DNA from 3 places in the Pseudomonas sp. TE3786 genome. Region 2 is predicted to be linked to each of the others. Evidence: riboswitches for the same ligand, from Rfam matches in the RefSeq annotation. Region 2 holds a riboswitch; each other region holds the start of a gene.
The links. A riboswitch is a leader RNA that binds a small molecule or an ion and turns the genes downstream of it on or off. The one in region 2 is predicted to bind cobalamin.
Positions count from the first base shown of each region.

Region 1: it holds a riboswitch for cobalamin, as region 2 does, so the genes downstream of both, ACVW0Y_RS03740 (TonB-dependent receptor domain-containing protein) here and cobO (cob(I)yrinic acid a,c-diamide adenosyltransferase) in region 2, are expected to answer to the same signal.
Region 3: it holds a riboswitch for cobalamin, as region 2 does, so the genes downstream of both, ACVW0Y_RS07235 (CbtB domain-containing protein) here and cobO (cob(I)yrinic acid a,c-diamide adenosyltransferase) in region 2, are expected to answer to the same signal.

Region 1 covers NZ_JBSRZF010000002.1:279,923-286,367, forward strand. Annotated here, with positions in the region: gene bla (class A beta-lactamase) at 1-502, shown strand, start outside; gene ribA (GTP cyclohydrolase II) at 635-1,255, shown strand; gene ACVW0Y_RS03730 (MFS transporter) at 1,252-1,668, shown strand; gene ACVW0Y_RS03735 (cobalamin-binding protein) at 1,668-2,465, shown strand; gene ACVW0Y_RS03740 (TonB-dependent receptor domain-containing protein) at 2,555-4,456, opposite strand; cobalamin riboswitch at 4,552-4,842, opposite strand; gene hemN (oxygen-independent coproporphyrinogen III oxidase) at 5,312-6,445, shown strand, end outside.
Region 2 covers NZ_JBSRZF010000008.1:286-6,730, forward strand. Annotated here, with positions in the region: gene ACVW0Y_RS10870 (trypsin-like serine protease) at 679-1,347, shown strand; cobalamin riboswitch at 1,641-1,856, shown strand; gene cobO (cob(I)yrinic acid a,c-diamide adenosyltransferase) at 2,109-2,720, shown strand; gene ACVW0Y_RS10880 (cobyrinate a,c-diamide synthase) at 2,717-4,075, shown strand; gene bluB (5,6-dimethylbenzimidazole synthase) at 4,072-4,722, shown strand; gene cbiB (adenosylcobinamide-phosphate synthase CbiB) at 4,719-5,651, shown strand; gene cobD (threonine-phosphate decarboxylase CobD) at 5,644-6,445, shown strand, end outside.
Region 3 covers NZ_JBSRZF010000004.1:231,861-238,305, forward strand. Annotated here, with positions in the region: gene cobN (cobaltochelatase subunit CobN) at 1-1,164, opposite strand, end outside; gene cobW (cobalamin biosynthesis protein CobW) at 1,172-2,224, opposite strand; cobalamin riboswitch at 2,333-2,532, opposite strand; cobalamin riboswitch at 2,648-2,811, shown strand; gene ACVW0Y_RS07235 (CbtB domain-containing protein) at 2,922-3,107, shown strand; gene ACVW0Y_RS07240 (CbtA family protein) at 3,120-3,842, shown strand; gene ACVW0Y_RS07245 (cobalamin biosynthesis protein) at 3,921-4,334, shown strand; gene cobM (precorrin-4 C(11)-methyltransferase) at 4,331-5,086, shown strand; gene ACVW0Y_RS07255 (GNAT family N-acetyltransferase) at 5,187-5,687, shown strand; gene cls (cardiolipin synthase) at 5,785-6,445, opposite strand, start outside.

The sequences.
Region 1 (6,445 bases), on a different contig from region 2:
CGCCGCCACCATCCAGTACAGCGACAACGGCGCCGCCAATCTGCTGATGAAATTGCTTGATGGGCCGGAAGGGGTGACTACTTTCGCCCACTCGATTGGTGATCAGCACTTCCGTCTGGAACGCTGGGAAACCGAATTGAACACAGCCATTCCGGGCGATCTGCGCGACACCACCACGCCGCTGGCGATGGCCCATAGCCTCAATCGTCTGGTGCTCGGCGATGCCTTGCCAGCGGCGCAACGCCAGCAATTGCAGGACTGGCTGCGCGGCAATACCACCGGCGGCACCCGCATCCGCGCCGGCCTGCCGGCAACCTGGCAAGTGGGCGATAAAACCGGCACCGGCGATTACGGCACCACTAATGATGTGGCGGTGCTCTGGCCGCCCGGCAAGGCTCCTGTGGTGCTAACCCTGTACCTGACCCAGAACGCCAGGGACGCCAGTCCGCGCAATGAAACCCTGGCCGCCGCCACGCGCATCGTGGTCGATTGGTTGGGCTGAGCGGGAGATCCGTTATATCCATCAACCGCTTTGATCTTTATGGCCAGCAATTCAGGCTGACCAGCACGCAAAGCCTGCTGTTACAATGCCGCCCCCGTGCGAAATTTCCGCCTTCTTTACTAGGAGCATCCGGTGTCTGTCGTCTTCGTCGCCGCCTCCCAACTGCCCACTCCATTTGCCGTTTTCACCATGCATGGCTTTCTCGAAGAAGCCACCGGCCGTGAACACGTGGCCCTGACCCTCGGTGATGTCGCCGATGGTGCTCCAGTGCTGGGTCGCCTGCATTCCGAATGCCTTACCGGTGATGCCCTGTTCAGCCTGCGCTGCGACTGTGGTTTCCAACTGGAAGCAGCCCTGGCCGCCATCGCCAAAGAAGGCCGTGGCGTGCTGCTGTACCTGCGCCAGGAAGGCCGCGGCATCGGCTTGATGAACAAGATCCGCGCCTACGAGCTGCAAGACGGCGGTGCCGATACCGTGGAAGCCAACGAGCGTCTGGGTTTCGCTGCCGACCAGCGCGACTACTCGATCTGCCTGCCGATGCTCAATCACCTGGGCATCACCTCGCTCAAGCTGATGACCAACAACCCGCGCAAACTCAAAGCGCTGGCCGACATGGGCATTCCGGTGGCCGAGCGCATGCCGTTGCAGATCGAACACAACCCGCACAACAAGTACTACCTGGCCACCAAGTCCGGCAAACTCGGGCACCTGCTGGGCAACCAGCACCAGGGTGAGGCCGAGGAAAGTCTGTGACCCGAGCCGACGTGCGCAAGCGCCTGGGCTTGTTGTGGTGGCGGCAATTGGCGCTGACCCTGGCACCGGTGTTTCTGGTTGACCTGCTGTTCGGTGCCGGCAAGACCGTTTCGGTGCTGGCCATGCCGCTGTTCATCGGTGGCCTGGCCTCGATGTTTGTCAGCCTGCCGCTGTTTTCCGCCTACAAGCGCGGCCTGATCGCTACCGAACAGGCGCTGGATACCCCGGAAGAACGCGCCGCCTGGTTGGACCTCGCTGCACGCCGGCGCCAGGCCTTCCTGGGTGCCGGTTTGCCGGCCTGGATTGCCGCCATTGCCGTGTTCGCCGGCCTGGAGGCGATTCCCCTGGTGCTGTTGGCACTGTCCAGCACCGTGCTGCTATTCCTCTACCGCATTCCTCGCCAACTAGGCTGATGCGCCTGCTGCTTGCCTGCCTGTTATGCCTGCTGGCGTGGCCCGCAGCGGCGCAATTGCGGGTGGTGACGCTGGCACCCTCGCTCAGTGAAATCATGTTGGAGTTGGATGCCGCCGATTTATTGGTCGGCGTGCTCGATGGCGGAGAGCGGCCGCCTGCGTTGGCGAGCGTGCCGTCGGTAGGGCGCTACGGGCAGTTGGAAATGGAGAGCCTGCTGGCGCTCAAGCCTGACTTGCTGTTGCTCTGGCCCGACAGCATCAGCTCGGCGCAACGCCAGCAACTGCTCGGCTTTGGCATTCCTCTCTATGAAGCAGAACCCCGTAGCCTGGCGCAGTTGGCCGAGCAGTTCAGCGCCATCGGGGCGCGGGTGGGGCGCGCCGAGCGTGGCCAGCAACGTGCTGATGACTTTCGTCAGCGGCTGAGCGCGCTCAGGCAACGCTATAAGCGCAGCAAGCCGCTGCCGGTGTTCTACCAGATCTGGAATTCGCCGCTGTACACCGTGGGTGGTGGGCAGATCATCAGCGATGCGCTGAGCGTGTGTGGGGCGAAGAATGTATTTGCCGACCTGCAACTGCCAGCGCCGCAGGTTAGCGTCGAGGCCGTATTGCAGCGTGACCCGCATGCGATCGTTGCCGGCGATGAGAGCCAACTGAAAGCCTGGCAGGCCTGGCCGCAACTCAAGGCTGTCAGTCGTCATCAGTTGCTGGTGCTACCCGACAAAGGCCTCGAACGCCCCAGCCTGCAGATGCTCGATGCCACCGAGCGGCTTTGCGCCGCCTTGGCACCGATGCGCTAGCCAGCAAAACAGAATCAAAAGCGCGCGGCTGAAACCCTCGCACAGGGACCGCGTTGTCTGTGGGGGGCTTTAGCCGCGCGCTTTTGATCTTAAATCGCCGGCGTCCAGACCAACCCCAGCGTCGCCGTACGACCTTCCTCGCGGTAGCCGTAGTCCTCGCCGTCATGGCTGTACAAGGCGCGGCTGTAGTCTTTGTCCAGCAAGTTATCCACCTTGAACTGCAGCTCCAGCTCTCTGCTGGCTTGCCAGCTGCTGCGCACTGCCACCAGGCCATAACCCGGCAACTCGTGGCGGTTGTCGGCATCGTCATAGCTGCTGCTGAATGCTTGCCAGCTGGCGCCCAGGCCGAGCTGGCCGAAGTGGCGGTCGATATCCAGGTTCAGCGTGCGCTTGGCGCGGCGCGCCAGGGCGTGGCCGGTTTCACGGTCGCGGGCGTCCAGCCAGTTGGCGTTGGCCGCGGTCTGCCAGCCGAGGATGTCGCGTTCCAGGGTCAACTCGATGCCTTGCAGGCGCGCCTTGTTGACGTTGACCGCACGGTACACATAGAAGACCGGGTCATACAGCTCGCTGCCGACCAGATCGCGCACGTTATTGCGGTACGCGGCCAGGCTCCAGCGGGTGTCCAGGTGCTCGCCACGCAGTTGCAGTTCGTAGGTCTTCGAGTGCTCGGGTGACAGCTCGGGGTTGCCAAGATAGCCAAGGCTGGAGTCGGCCCAGTACAGCTCGTTGAAGGTCGGCGCGCGGAAGCCTTCGCTGTAGGAGGCAATCAGCGAAGTGCTGGCACCCAGCGGCACGGTGAGCGCGCCGTTCCAGGTGTTTTCGCTGCCGAACTGCTGGTTCTTGTCATGCCGCAGACCCAGTTCGGTGGCGAACCACTCGCCCTGGAAACGGTGCTGGGCGAACGCCGCCTGGTTCCAGCGAGTTTGCTGGTTGTAAGGCGTGCTGCTGTGCAGTTCATCCTCGAACCAGTCGGTGCCCAGCAACAGGCTGTGCTGCTCGTTTAGTTGCAGGGTGTTAAGCCAACTGGCGGAGTCACGGTAGGTATTGAAGATGCCCACGCTGTCGCTGAGTTTGTCTTCGGTCTTTTGCCGGCTTTCGCTGTGGCCCAGTTCCAGACGGCTGTTCCAGGCATCGCTGAGCTGGCCATCGAGGTAGGTGCTGGCGCTGCTCAGGCTGAAGTGGGTATAGGGCTGCTCGGGGTAGGCCTGATAGGTGCTGGGGTCGAAACGGCCAAACGGGCTGTCGTACTCGGTACGCCCGCGCTGATCCAACAGGCTGACGCCACCTTCAAGCAGCTCGCTGAACTGATGGCTGAGGTTCACGCTCAGGGCTTTGTTGCGGTACGCGTCGTGGTCGCTGTCGGCGTCGTACGAGGGGCCGGTGCGGTCAATTCCGGCGGTTTCGTCCAGGCTGCCATTGAGGCTGAAGCGGGTTTGCGCGTCGCCACCACTGAGGCCCAGGCTGCGCTGCCAGCTCTGATGGCTGCCGGCGCTGACCGCCAGGCGCGGCTGCAGGCCGCTGTCGCCACGGCGGGTAAAAATCTGCACCACGCCGCCAATCGCATCGCTGCCATACAGCGCCGAACGCGAACCGCGTACCACCTCGATGCGTTCGATCTGCTCAAGGCTGAGGAACTGCAAACTGGCACCGCCATCGGAGGCCGAGCCGATGCGCTGGCCGTCCACCAGAATCAGGCTCTGGGTGTTGCTGCTGCCGCGAATAAAAAGTGAGGTATTGCTACCGCGCCCACCGTTCTGCACCACTTGCACTCCCGGTACACGGGTGAGCAACTCGGTGATGGAGCTGGGTTGCAGGCGCTCGATATCGGCGCGCGTGAAGACGGTAGCGGCGGCCGTGGCCTGGTCCAGCGGTTCGGCGCTGCGGCCGGAGGTGATCACCATGGTCGGCAGCTTCAGTGCCTCATCGCTGCCTTGCGCCTGGGCGAGCAGGGGCAATAGCAGCGCCGGCAGGGCGAGGTGGGTGTACTTCATGGGGTGGATCCTCAAAAGATTATTTTTGAGGAGGGCATAGGCAAGCACGGCGCTTGAAAGCGCGCCTGCGCTTGTTGGTGCTGCCCTCCGCAACACCAGTCGACTCCGCACAGGCCGGTCTCCGGGCTCTCGACCTTTTCAGGTGGCGTGAAAACGTAGCGAGCGAAGGTTTAGCAAGGCAAAACCAAGCGCCGTAGTTTTCACGCGACCTGCTCTTGCCGCGATCACCTTCCCAGGTAAACCCAGTGGTGTATCGATCGGGCATGCAGCAAGGCTGCGGTCGATTACCGTTGCGGGGGCAGCGCCGGCATGGCTCGTAAGCGCACCGGCTTCCCGTTTAACGCCAGGCTCAATGAGCGCGGCGCACCTGCGTGGATAAACGCCGCGCACCCTAACGGCGGCAGGGAGGGTGGGTCAAGGTTTGCAGAGAATTGAACCGTAGGAGCGGCTTTAGCCGCGAAGCTTTTAAGGTCAAGCATCGCGGCTGATCGGAGTGCCGCCCAGTCGCTCCTACAAGGTCATGGGGGTGGTCAATGGGTGGGCTCTGCCTGGCCCAGCCGACTGGCTGCTTTGTGCTGATCCAGCACCAAACGCTCCAGCGCCCTGGCCGCGAGCTGAGTCTGGTTGGCGCGATGACGCTTTTTGCCGGGTGGATGTCGCTTTTCTACTGGGTACGCTCGTTCAGCGTGCTAGATCGGCATGCTTTTGTGTCACGCCAAGGCGCTGTGTTGCTCGCTTGTGGTGCGCCGCGGGGTGAAGTCTGACCAGGGAGTCGGCCTTGCCTTGCGTCAAGTCAAGATCCGCTTTGTCGCAGCTCCCTAGACTGGCCGCCCACGCTCTTCTCGGACCGCCGCCATGCACGAAGCCATTCACTGGGATGCTGACCTGATTCGCCGTTACGACCGCCCCGGTCCGCGCTACACCTCCTACCCGACGGCCCTGCAATTCAGCGATCAGGTCGCTGGCAATGCCCTGGTCCAGGCGCTGGGGGAAAGCCGCAAGGCGCTGCGGCCGTTGTCGGTGTATGTGCATGTGCCGTTCTGCGCCAACATTTGTTACTACTGCGGCTGCAACAAGGTGATCACCAAAGACCGTGGCCGCGCAGTGCCTTATCTGCAACGTCTGCATGAAGAAATCAGCCGCATCGCCAGCCAGCTCGACCGCCGCCAGGTGGTCGAGCAACTGCACTTCGGCGGCGGCACTCCGACTTTTCTCAGCCATACCGAACTGCGCGACCTGATGCGCCACCTGCGCGAGCACTTCACCCTGCTGGAAGGCGACAGCGGCGACTACGGCATCGAGATCGACCCCCGCGAAGCCGACTGGGCGACCATGGGCCTGCTCCGTGAACTGGGCTTCAACCGCGTCAGCCTGGGGGTGCAGGACCTCGATCCGCAGGTGCAACAGGCGGTCAATCGCCTGCAAAGCTTCGAGCAGACCCGCGCCATTGTCGAAGCTGCCTGGACCCTGCAATTTCGCTCGGTGAATATCGACCTGATCTACGGCCTGCCCAAGCAGACCCCCGAGCGCTTTGCCCGCACCGTTGAAAAGGTTATCGAGCTGCAGCCCGACCGCCTTTCCCTGTTCAACTACGCCCACCTGCCCGAGCGCTTTATGCCGCAACGGCGGATCAACGCCGATGAGCTGCCTAGCCCTGCGGCCAAACTGGAAATGCTGCAGCGCAGCATCGAGCAGCTGACCGCCGCCGGTTATGTGTATATCGGCATGGACCACTTCGCCCTGCCCGACGATGAGCTGGCGGTGGCCCAGGAAGACGGCATGTTGCGGCGCAACTTCCAGGGCTATACCACCCATGGGCATTGCGACCTGGTGGGCTTGGGGGTGTCGGCGATCAGCCAGCTGGGTGACCTCTACTGCCAGAACAGCAGCGACCTGCCGCGTTATATGGCGGCCATCGACAGTGGCCAGTCGGCCGTGGAACGCGGTCTGCTGTGCAACGACGACGACCGTATCCGCCGCGCCGTGATC
Region 2 (6,445 bases):
AAGGCTGGGACCCAGAATGCTGCGTCATGCGTATTTCCCTGAGCCAGCCTGGATCCCAGCCTGCGCTGGGATGACAGTGCTTGCTGGGGGGCGGTGGTGTTGCGCGAGCCAGCGTCCGTGGTCGGGGTCGACGATGCCTTCTCGTACGGCGCAACCCCAACCCCGCCACAGCATTCAACGCCTGGTGCAGTTCGTCGGTTGCGGCGTCCTTTTGTGGATAACCGCGTGCGCCTTTTTTCATGGCGACGAAAGTCGGAATACCACATCGTCTACATATGAAGCTTTATGTTTAGCAGGCCTGAAAAGCAATTGTTTTAGGTGTTTTCCTTGCCAAATTTAAGTGGTCCTAAATTTAATAATTTATTTTGCTGATTAGTAGGTGTGGAGTAATAATTTTTGCTCGTAGGTTGCTTCTGAATGCACTGAAATTGTATTGATTATTTAACTGTGTTGGTTAAGTTTTGGTCGTCGGTGTTATGAGTGGGTCGTGAGCGAAGTTTGGATCAGGTCAGGAAAGATCGATAAAAACTCCAATGCAAAGTCAGACACGAGGTTTACGCGATGACGTCATTAATAAATTTTCGGCAGGGGTGGGTGCTTGCAATAGATAACTTGCCTAGGTCGTATCCGATCACGTGGTTAAGGCTGCGCGAGAACTTGCAGAGCAGGCTCTTGGCCGTGCTGACCAGCGCATTGTCGATTGTGGCATTGCTGGCTTGCAACGATGCGCTGGCCATCCGTGGAGGTTCGCCTTCAGCGCAGTCATGGGTCGTGCGGGTGATCAATGTGGTCGATAACCAACAAACGGAAGGGTGCACAGGCGCAGCCGTCACACCGCAGATCGTCGTTACTGCTCAGCATTGCAACGCTAAAGCAGTTGTTTTTAAGGAGCGCTCCGTCTTGCTTGAGAGCGTCCACGATGTTCCTGGGACCCAAGCGAGACTGTTGGTGTTGGCTACACCGATAGCGCTTGATCAATACGCCCGATTGGGGCGCAACTTTATGGCAGCGGGGGCCACCGTCGGCGCTAACACGATAGGCATCGCTTACGGGTATGGCCCGCGAGCGGATGGGGTACAGCGAAGTATTGGTGTGAAGGTACGGTCTCATCGCAACACTAAAGATGGGGAGGTTTTTAATGTGGCGTCTATTGACGGGGCATTTGAGCGCGGCGATTCAGGTGGGCCATTAATTATCGACGGAGAGGTTGTAGGTGTTTTGTGGGGGGCTGAAGCCGGTGGCGATGCTACTTCAGTTATCTTTGACGGTCTCTCATTGGCCCTGGAACCAATTGTTGCTATGGGTCTTAATATCCGGGCGCAAGCTTTTATTGCTTCGGAACTGTGAGTAGAAGTGCATGCGCTGCATGCTGGCTGTATTAATAGAGGGCTACATCACCCTGAGGTGAAAGGCGGTTATAAGCCTGGCTGGCGATGGCAAGAGTTGCAAAGTCAAAAGTAGGTTTAACTACGATTTGAGCGGAATTCAAGGTTCAGCGCACAGTAAGCCAACACAGGCGAGATTCCCGGCAAGGTTCAAGTCCGGGGAACTTTAGGGAGGGGGCAGAGCGGAAAATCGGGGTGCCCCGATAAAGTTTTGCTGAGCGCTGTCGATTTGACGCTCAACCCCCAACCCTCTACCCTGCCTGCCTTGCTTCAGGTGGCCTTTTTTAGGCTGAAACTGGGAAGTCGGTTAAAGCACTTCAGGTGCCTCCAATCCGACGCTGCCCCCGCAACGGTAATTGAGCTGAAAACCCGCAACGCCACTGTGACCTGTCATGGGAAGGCGCGATTTTCTGTTGGCCGCATCCGGCCACGCTCATAAGCCCGGAGACCGGCCTGTCGCAGTTCCATGGCATTGCGGAGGGCTTTGCTTGGCGTCGGGTGGTTCTTCCTATCCCCGTGCGTCCGCCATTCTCCGCTAGCCTCAACCAAACCGTGTGAAAACTACTGCGCTCGGCTAAGCGGCGTTAAAAACAGACTCACAATGCTCATTGGCTACAGCCAACTCCGCTTGTTCGCCTGTCTTTGATATTGAAAGCGCCTTGCCTATCCTTCGCTCGCTACGTTTTCAAACGGTTTGGATCAACCGAGTTGCCGAGGTAAGCAATGAGCGAATCCGCAGAGCGCGACGCCCGCCACAAAGCGCGCATGGCCCGCAAAAAAGCCTTGATCGATGAAAAGATCGCCCTAGCCCAGGACGAATACGGTCTGCTGCTGGTGCACACCGGCAATGGCAAGGGTAAAAGCAGCTCGGCATTCGGCATGGTCGCCCGGGCCCTGGGTCACGGCATGAAGGTCGGCGTAGTGCAGTTCATCAAAGGTGCCGCGAGCACGGGTGAGGAAAAGTTCTTCCGCCGCTTTCCTGAAGAAGTCAGCTACCACGTGATGGGCGAGGGCTACACCTGGGATACCCAGGACCGCCAGCGCGATATCGACAAAGCCGTGGCCGCCTGGGCGGTGGCCAAGCAGTTGCTCAATGACCCGGGCATTGGCCTGGTGGTGCTCGATGAGCTGAATATCGCCCTCAAACACAACTACCTCGACCTCGACAGCGTACTTGCCGATATCGGCGGTCGTCCCGAGTTTCAGCATGTGGTCGCCACCGGCCGTGGCGCGCCGCCTGCGCTGATTGACGCGGCCGATACCGTCACCGAAATGGGCATGCTCAAGCACGCGTTCAAATCCGGCGTCAAAGCCCAGGCCGGGGTGGAGTTTTGAGCCACGCCACTGCCCATGCCTGCCCGGCGCTGTTGATTGCCGCGCCAGCCTCCGGCCAGGGCAAAACCACGGTCACCGCCGCCCTGGCGCGCTTGCATAGCCGCCAAGGCAAACGGGTGCGGGTATTCAAATGCGGGCCGGATTTTCTCGACCCGATGATTCTCGCCCGCGCCAGCGCTGCGCCGGTGTACCAACTGGATCTGTGGATGGTTGGTGCCGAGGAAAGCCGTCGTCTGCTCTGGGAAGCGGCGGCCGAGGCTGATCTGATTCTGATCGAGGGGGTGATGGGCCTGTTTGACGGCACGCCGTCGGCGGCCGATCTGGCGCGGCATTTCGGTGTGCCGGTGCTGGCCCTGATCGATGGCTCGGGCATGGCCCAGACCTTCGGTGCCATGGCCCATGGCATGGCCACCTACCAGGCCGACCTGCCATTCTCCGGGGTGTTGGCCAACCGCACCGGCAGCGCCCGCCATGGCGAAATCCTGCGTGATTGCCTGCCGGCCAGCATCCGCTGGTATGGCGCCTTGCCGCGCAGCGCCAGCATTGAACTGCCGAGCCGCCATCTGGGCCTGGTGCAGGCTGAAGAGCTGGAGGATCTGGATGCCCGTCTGGATGCCGCCGCCGACGCCCTGGCCGCCAGCGCCGATACCCGCCTGCCGCCGCCAGTCAGCTTTGCCGCGCCGGAGCAGAGCCGGCAGATTCCGCCGTTGCTGGCCGGCATCCGCATCGGTGTGGCCCGCGACACCTCGTTTGCCTTTCTCTACCAGGCCAACCTCGACCTGCTGCGCGAGCTGGGTGCCGAGCTGATCGAGTTTTCGCCCCTGCGCGACAGCGTGCTGCCGCAAGTCGACAGCCTGTACCTGCCCGGCGGTTACCCCGAGCTGCATCTGGCACCGCTGCAGGCCAACCAGGCGATGCGCGCCGCCGTTCACGCCCACCACGCGGCCGGCAAACCGATCCACGCCGAATGCGGCGGCATGCTCTATCTGCTCGACGCGCTGAGCGACAAGGAGGGCACCCGTGGCGAATTGCTCGGCCTGCTGCCGGGTAGCGCGCAGATGCACAAGAAGCTCAAGGCCCTGGCCTTGCAGGAAGTCGACCTGCCGGAAGGGCGGCTGCGTGGCCACACCTATCACTACTCGGAGCTGGACTGCGCCCTCGCGCCCCTGGCCCGTGGTGTCTGCCCGACCTACCAGCGCACCGCGGAAGCGGTGTACCGCATCGGCCGTCTGACGGCTTCGTATATCCACCTGTATATGCCGTCCAATCCGCAGGCCGCCGCTGCTTTGTTTGTACCCGGCGCGGCGTCGCTGGCCGCGCTTGCTAATACCAGCGGGGAAGCGCAACCGGCATGAGCGAGCACGCTTACAGTTGCGCCGAGCGCGCGGCGATCTACCGCGCCATCGCCGAGCGCCGCGATATGCGCCATTTCAGCGGCGGCACGGTGGCACCCGAGGTACTCGTGCGCTTGCTGGAAGCCGCGCATCACGCCCCCAGTGTCGGTTTGATGCAGCCGTGGCGGTTTATCCGCATCACCCGTGGCGAGCTGCGCGAGGCCATCCATGGCCTGGTGGAAGAGGAGCGGGTACGCACCGCCGAGGCCCTGGGCGAACGGGCCGATGAGTTTATGCGCCTGAAGGTCGAGGGCATTCGTGACTGCGCCGAACTGTTGGTGATCGCCCTCGCTGACGGCCGCGAGGCTCATGTGTTTGGCCGCCGCACCTTGCCGGAGATGGACCTGGCCTCGGTGTCGTGCGCTATTCAAAACCTCTGGCTGGCGGCCCGCGCCGAAGGCCTGGGGGTGGGCTGGGTGTCGTTGTTCGAGCCGCAGGCGCTGGCCGCTCTGCTGCACTTGCCGCTCGGTGCCAAACCGGTGGCGGTGCTGTGCCTGGGCCCGGTGCCGGAGTTTTACCCGACGCCCATGCTGCAACAGCAAGGCTGGGCCACACCGCGCCCCTTGGCAGAACTGCTGTTCACCGACACCTGGGAGGCGCAGCCATGAGCATCGCCTTGCTGAGCGTCGCTGGCGTTGCCCTGGACGCCATTTTCGCTGAGCCGAAACGTTGGCATCCGCTGGTCGGTTTTGGCCGCCTGGCCAATGCCCTGGAGCGCCGCTTCAACCGTCCTTACAGCGCCGCCGCAGACGACAGCGGCCGCGGCTGGCGCAGCCACGGCGTTACCGCCTGGGTGCTGGCGGTGCTGCCGCTAACCCTGGCCGCCTGGTTACTGAGCCTGTTGCCATATGTTGGCTGGCTGGTGGAGATCGTTGCGCTGTATCTGGCATTGGGCCTGCAAAGCCTCACCGAGCATGCCCAGCCGATTAGCCAGGCGCTGCGCGACGGTGAGCTGGCCAAGGCCCGCGAGCGGGTCGGCTATATCGTCAGCCGTGATACCTCGGCGCTGGACGAGCAGGGCGTGGCCCTGGCCGCCACCGAGTCGGTGCTGGAAAACGGCAGTGACGCGGTATTTGCCGCGCTGTTCTGGTTCGTTGTGCTCGGCGCTCCCGGTGTGGTGCTGTACCGCCTGAGCAACACCCTGGACGCCATGTGGGGCTACCGCAATGCGCGTTTCGAGCGCTTTGGCTGGGCGGCTGCGCGCATTGACGACGTGCTCAACCTGATTCCGGCACGGCTGGTGGCGCTGACCTACGCGTTGCTCGGCAATACTCGTCTGGCCCTGCGTTGCTGGTGGCGCCAGGGGTTTACCTGGTACAGCCCGAACGCCGGTCCTGTAATGGCCGCTGGTGCCGGTGCCCTGGGCGTCGCGCTGGGGCGTCCAGCCATGTACCACGGTGCCCTGCGGCAACGCCCGCCATTGGGCGAAGGCCCGCCCGCCGACGCCGAGGCCATCGAGCGTGCGCTACGCCTGGTGCGTCGCGGTGTACTGCTGTGGTTGTTGGTTTTGTTGCTGGGAGGACGCCTGTTTGCGTGAACCCATCGAAGGCGGCTTGCCGCATGGCGGGCGTTTGCAGCAGGCAGCGCGCGACTATGACATCGCCCTGGGCGACTGGTTGGACCTGTCCACCGGCATCGCCCCCTGGCCCTTTGCACTGCCGCCGATTCCCCTGAGTGCCTGGGCGCGTTTGCCGGAACCCGGCGACGCTCTGCATGCCGCCGCGTGCGGCTATTACGGGGTCAGCCAGCTATTGCCCGTGGCTGGCTCGCAGGCGGCGATTCAGCTGTTGCCACGGCTGCGTCAACACAGCCGGGTGGGCGTGTTGTCGCCTTGTTACGCCGAGCATGCGCACGCCTGGCACCAGGCCGGGCATTCTGTGGTGGAGATAACCGACGCCGAGCTCGAGGCGCAGTTACCCGGTCTGGACGTGCTGGTGGTGGTCAACCCGAACAACCCCACCGGCCGCCTGTGCAGCCGCGAGCAGTTGCTGGCCTGGCATGCACTGCTGGCCGAGCGCGGCGGTTGGTTGCTGGTGGATGAAGCCTTTATCGACATCACCCCGGAGCACAGCCTGGCAACCGAAAGCGCGCGCGAAGGGCTGATTGTGCTGCGCTCGTTCGGCAAGTTCTTTGGCCTGGCCGGGGCGCGGCTGGGCTATGTGCTGGCGGCGACACCGCTGTTGCAGGCGCTGGCTGACCGGCTCGGGCCATGGACCATCAATGGCCCGACACGCACGGTGGCGGCACACTGCTTTGCCGACATGGCGGCGCAACAACAGCAACGCCAACGCGTCCTGCAAGCCAGCGCACGCCTGGCTCAATTGTTGACGG
Region 3 (6,445 bases), on a different contig from region 2:
GGTGGGGTAGTTGGCCAGCACCAGGGCGATACGTTTGTCGGCGTTGTCGAGCTGGGCCAGATCAACCCAGCGGCGCGCCAATTCGGCGACAAAATCCATCCGCTGCAGATCCGCCTCGTAGCACACCACATCGCTCTGGCTGCGTTCACTGCGCCAAGCCAGGCCCTTGAAGCTGATGGGCCGGGTGATGATGCGGCCGTCCAGTTCCGGCAGGGCGATATGCATGGCCAGATCGCGCGAGCCCAGGCCCTGCGGATTGGCTTCCCACAGCGGCCGGTTATCCAGGGCGCAGATCGCCTGTAGCACCGGCACGTTGCGGCGGAACGGGCGCAGATTGGGCTGCTCGGGGTTGGACTGGGCGAAACCGGTGGTGTTGATGATCAGGCTGGCGTTGCTCTGGTCGAGCAGCTCTTCGACCACCGCCAGGCACGCCGCTTCTTTCAAACTGGCAACGGCAATGGGCAAGGGGTTCAGGCCCTGGGCGCTCAGGTGTTCGCAGAAGCTGTGGATAAACGCGGTATTCGCCGACTGCACATGGGTGCGGTAGAACAGCAGGCCTACCACCGGGGCACCTGGCTGCCAGCTGGCTTGCCAATCGGCCAAGCCAGCCTTGGCGGCTGTCGGGTGGTACACGCCAACCCTTGGCAGCGCTTGCGGTTCGCCCCAGGGGTAAGCACCGCCGAGCCAGGTGCTGGCCAGGTAATGGAACAGCTGCTGCGCGTTATCCACACCACCCTGGCGCAGGTACTGCCATAGCCGGTCGGCCTGTTCGGCGCTGACGGTACCGAGGGTGCTCAGCTCCGGGTCCGGGCTGTCGTCGCCGGGCACCAGAATCAGCGTGACACCTTGTTGCGCCAACTCCACCAGACGTTCGATGCCATAGCGCCAATAGCTCAGGCCACCGTGCACCGACACCAGAATCACCTTGGCGTGTTGCAGCACTTCCTCGACATAGAGGTCCACCGAGGCATGGTTCTGTAGCTGCGCCGGGCTGGCCAGGCGCAGGCTCGGGTAATGGTCCGGCAGGTTCTGCGCAGCGGCGGCCAGCAGCGACAGATGGGAGTCGCCGGTGCACAGAATCACCACATCCGCAGGGGTTTGCGCCAGATGGGCAATGCCATCGGCGGGCACAAAACCACCGGGTTGGGTGCGTAGCAGGTGCATGGCGGGGTTACGCCAGCGCCGTGCGCAGCTCGTTGCTGATTGCTGCCTGGTCCAGCTCCTGGCCGATGATCACCAGATGGCTGGCGCGCGCTTCATCGCTGCGCCAGGCGCGGTCGAAGTGTTTGTCGAAACGCTTGCCCACGCCCTGAATCAGCAGGCGCATCGGCTTGTTGGGGATGGCCGCGAAGCCCTTGATGCGCAGCACGCCGTGGCGCTCCACCAGCTCGTTGAGGGCGGCCAGCAACTGGGCTTCTTCGACTTCCGGCAGCTCGACGGAGAAAGAGTCGAACTCGTCGTGGTCGTGTTCTTCGTGGTCTTCCAGGTCGTGGTGGGTTTTGCGGCTATCGATATGCAGCTCGGTTTCCGAGTTCAGGCCCAGCAACACCGACAGCGGCAGCACACCGCTGCGCGCTTCGATCACTTTCACCGCTGGCGGCAGTTCTTCCGCCACTTCGGCACGCACTGCGGCCAGGGCTTCGGCGCTGAGCAGGTCGGCCTTGTTGAGGATCACCAGGTCGGCGCTGGCCAGTTGGTCGGCGAACAGCTCGTGCAGCGGCGATTCGTGATCGAGGTTGGGGTCTTCGCGGCGCTGGGCGTCCACCTGATCGGGGAAGGCGGCGAAGGTGCCGGCGGCCACGGCCGGGCTGTCGACCACGGTGATCACTGCATCGACGGTGCAGGCATTGCGGATTTCCGGCCAGTTGAAGGCTTGCACCAACGGCTTGGGCAGAGCCAGGCCGGAAGTTTCGATGAGGATCTGGTCGAGGTCACCACGGCGCGCCACCAGCTCGCGCATCACCGGGAAGAACTCCTCCTGCACGGTGCAGCACAGACAGCCGTTGGCCAGCTCATAGACGCGGCCGTTGGCTTCTTCTTCGGTGCAGCCGATGGAGCATTGCTTGAGGATTTCGCCGTCGATACCGAGCTCGCCGAACTCATTGACGATCACCGCAATGCGGCGGCCTTCGGCGTTGTCGAGCATATGGCGCAGCAGGGTGGTTTTACCGGCGCCGAGAAAACCGGTGACGATGGTGACGGGAAGTTTGGCCAAGCTTTTCATCGGTTGCAGCCCTGTGTGATGCGAGCGAAATCGGATCGGCGGGCTGCGGCGAGGACGGCGGCGAGCAGGGTGCGCGCAGCAGGCGTTCGCTACCGGATCACCCCGCCCGGTTGAATGCATTTCAAGGCAGGTCTCCTGGCTTACGACCTGGCCCGGTAGCGGGCCGCTTTCTTCGCCTTCCCGCACGCGCAGTGGCATAGGAAGAAAGCAGGTCGTTCACAGTTGCGGGGGCAGCCGCGGTTTTTTTCCGCGTTCCCTCTTAGCTCCAGGCCTGAATGGCGTGGAGAACCTCGAAGCGAGCAAGGCTACGCAGTGGCGGGGAATGGGTCAAATTCGGCGAGGGAGGCGAAGATCAAAAACTCGAGGCTGAAGCCTCGATAGGAGCACAACACCGAGCGTTGACCTTTGCCAACGAAAATGGTGTCCTAGCGCGCTGTTTCAGGTGTCTTGCGTCGTCGTGCGCAAGGTGAAACGGGAAGTCGGTGCGCCCTTTGAGGTTAGTCCGACGCTGCCCCCGCAACGGTAGGCGCTTGCTGAAACCCTTCAGCAGCGCGAGCCCGGAGACCGGCCTGAATTCATACCAGTAGGCAAAACCCGCGGTGGGCGGGCGCAAGCCGGAAGTCTGAGTGCGCTCGCATTCGGCTCCTCGTGCGTTCCCTTCTGCTACGTTTTCATTTCCAGTTCAGAGGGAACGGTCATGTCCAGTAGCACCCTTACACATTCTGCCGAGGCCAGCGCCTCGCTATCCCAACGCCTGGTTGTGGCGATTGGTGCCGGCCTGATCGGTGCCATGCTGGTGTATTTCGCCGGCTTCTCCCATATCGAAGCGGTGCATAACGCTGCCCACGATACCCGTCACAGTGCCGCGTTTCCGTGCCACTAAGGGGTAGCTGCGATGATTAAGCGTATTGCCCAGACCGCCGGGTTTGCCGGCCTGTTGGCTGCCCTGTTGCTGACTCTTCTGCAAAGCTTCTGGGTGGCCCCCCTGATTCTGCAGGGCGAGACCTTCGAGAGTGCCGAGCCGGCTACCGAGCAGGTGGTTGCCGAGCATAGCCACGAAGCGGGCGCTGCTGCCCATGAACACGCCCACGAACATAGTGCCGAGGCCTGGGCACCGGAAGATGGTTGGCAGCGCGTGCTGTCCACCACCGGCGGCAATCTGGTGGTCGCCGTCGGCTTCGCCTTGATGCTGGCCGGTCTGTACACCCTGCGTGCTCCTGGCCGTACCCGTGATGGTTTGTTCTGGGGCCTGGCCGGTTTCGCAACCTTCTGCCTGGCACCATCGCTCGGCCTGCCACCCGAGCTGCCGGGCACTGCCGCGGCGGATCTGCAGCTGCGGCAGTACTGGTGGATCGGTACCGCGACGGCCACCGCCGTTGGCCTGGCCTTGCTGGTATTTGCCCGTCACTGGGCGGTGAAAGTGGTTGGTGCGCTGCTGTTGGCGGTGCCCCATGTGATCGGCGCGCCGCAACCTGAGGTGCATTCGAGCCTGGCGCCGCAAGCGCTGGAGCATCAGTTCATCTGGGCTTCGCTGATCACCAATGCGCTGTTCTGGTCGGCCCTGGGCCTGCTGAGCGCCTGGCTGTATCGTCGCTTCGCCGGCAGCAACGCGGTTTAATTCGCCGCTGCTGCCTGAGAACCCGCTGATGGGCATGCCCTCAGCGGGTTTTTTCTTATCTATTGCAGGCGTTTTCTTGTGCCCATCGTTGCGCCTTACATCGCTGGAATCGGTTGCCGCACGGGCTGCAGCGAGGCCGAGTTGCGCCTGTTGCTGGAGCGTACGCTGCACGCCCATGGCCTGAGCCTGGCGGACCTCGCCGGCTTGGCCAGCCTCGCGCACAAACGTCAGGAGCCCGGGCTGCGCGCTTTGGCGCTTAGTCTGGAATTGCCGCTGGCCTGGTTCGCGCCAGAGCAGTTGCAGACGGTCAGTGATCGTATTGGCGAGCACTCCACTATCGCCTTGAGCGCTACCGGCGCGGCCAGCGTTGCCGAGGCCTGCGCCTTGGCCCAGGTCGAAGCGTTAAGCGGCAGGCGCGCGGGATTGCGCAGCAAAAAACACAGCAGTGCCCAGGCCACCGTGGCGGTTGCCGGCATAGAGGAACCCGCATGACGGTCTATTTTATTGGTGCCGGGCCCGGCGATCCGGAGCTGATCACGGTCAAGGGCCAGCGCCTGATTCGCAGTTGCCCGGTGTTGCTGTATGCCGGTTCGCTGGTGCCGGAAGCGGTACTGCACGGGCATAACGCCGACACCCTGGTGAACACCGCCGAGCTGCATCTGGACGAGATCATCGCACTGATCGAAACCGCCCACCGCCAGGGCCAGGATGTCGCTCGCGTGCATTCCGGCGACCCGTCGCTGTACGGCGCCATCGGCGAGCAGGTCCGCCATTTGCGCCGTCTTCAGATTCCCTTTGAAATCATCCCCGGCGTCACCGCCACAGCGGCCTGCGCGGCGCTGCTGGAATGTGAGCTGACCCTGCCGGATATCGCCCAGACGGTGATTCTGACCCGTTATGGCAGCCGCTCGAAAATGCCGGCCGGTGAAGAACTCGGCGATCTGGCCCGGCATGGCACGACCATGGCCATTCATCTCGGCGTGCAGCACCTGGGCAAGATAGTCGCCGAGCTATTGCCGCATTACGGTGCCGATTGCCCGATTGCGGTGGTGCACCGCGCCAGTTGGCCGGATCAGGATTGGGTTGTGGGTACCCTGGCCGATATCGAGGCCGGCGTCGCCGCCAAAGGTTTTCAGCGCACGGCGTTGATTCTGGTCGGCCGGGTGTTGGCGGCCGACGCGTTTGCCGACTCCAACCTGTATCGCGCCGGTCATGCACACCTGTATCGCCCGGCAAGTGAATGACACTTAGCTGACTGTATGGACAAAAAAACCGCCAGCTGCGTATGCCACTGGCGGTTTTTCTACTTTAGCCTCGACGCCACATTCGATTTGGGGCCTGGATATGTCAGCGGTTGAAAACATCACCTACTACCTGGAAATGCACAGCAGCGAGGCCATCCGCGGCAAGCCGCTGCCGGCGGCGTTGAACATCGTCGAATGCGCCATCAAGCAATTCCCCCTTAACCGTTTTCTCTACCAGTTGGTCGGTGGCCCCTGGGAATGGACCGACAAACTGGTGTGGTCCGACCAGCAATGGCGCGACCTGGTGGAGCAAGACAATCACCGCACCTTTGTCGCCTATGAGCAGGGCGCTATCGCCGGCTACTACGAGTTGCAGCGCAGTGCCGACGGTGATGTGGAGATTCTCTATTTCGGTCTGGTCGAGGAGTTCTTCGGCAAAGGCTTTGGCGGTCCGCTGCTGACCCACGCGCTGCAATCGGCCTGGGCCTGGGCCGGTACCAAGCGGGTGTGGGTGCATACCTGCACGCTGGATCACCCGAGTGCCTTGGGTAATTACCAGGCGCGTGGGCTGCAGCTGTACAAGGAAGAGACCGAGGTTTAAGTCTGTCCCAGCCCTCTTGCAGGAGGGGCTTCAGCCGCGACGCTCTTGAAGAGCCACAGCTTCGCGGCTGAAGCCGCTCCTACGGGATTTGCGGCTGTCACAAAATCGGCGAGATCAGTCGCGCAATGCGCATCCCCAACTGACGCAGGCGATGGATATTCTGGTCATCGCCAGCGGCCAGCTCGATGGCCTGGGCAAAGTCGTTCTCCAGCATGTGCTGCACCTCGCGGGCAAAGTCGCCGTCGACGGTGATCAGCATGATTTCGAAGTTCAGGCGGAACGAACGGTTGTCCAGATTGGCACTGCCGATGGCGGCCATTTTCTGGTCAATCAGCAGCACCTTCTGGTGCAAAAATCCTGGTTGATAGCGAAACACCCGTACGCCGGTATGCAGGGCATTGAAGGCATACAGGCTGGAGGCGGCGTACACGGTGCGGTGGTCCGGGCGCGACGGCAGCAGGAGGCGCACATCTACACCGCGCAGCACCGCCAGGCGCAGAGCCGCCGACACTGACTCATCGGGAATGAAATACGGGCTGGTTATCCACAGGCGCTCGCGGGCGCAGTTGATCGCTTCGACAAAGAACAGCGAGCAGGTTTCCTGGGCATCTGCCGGACCGCTGGTGAGCACCTGGCAGAGCTTGCCTTCGCCGCCATAGGCTTCCGGAAGGATCAGCGGCGGCAGTTGGCGGGTGGCCCAGAACCAGTCTTCGGCAAAGGACTCCTGCAGGCAGGCCACGGCCGGACCGCGCAGTTCG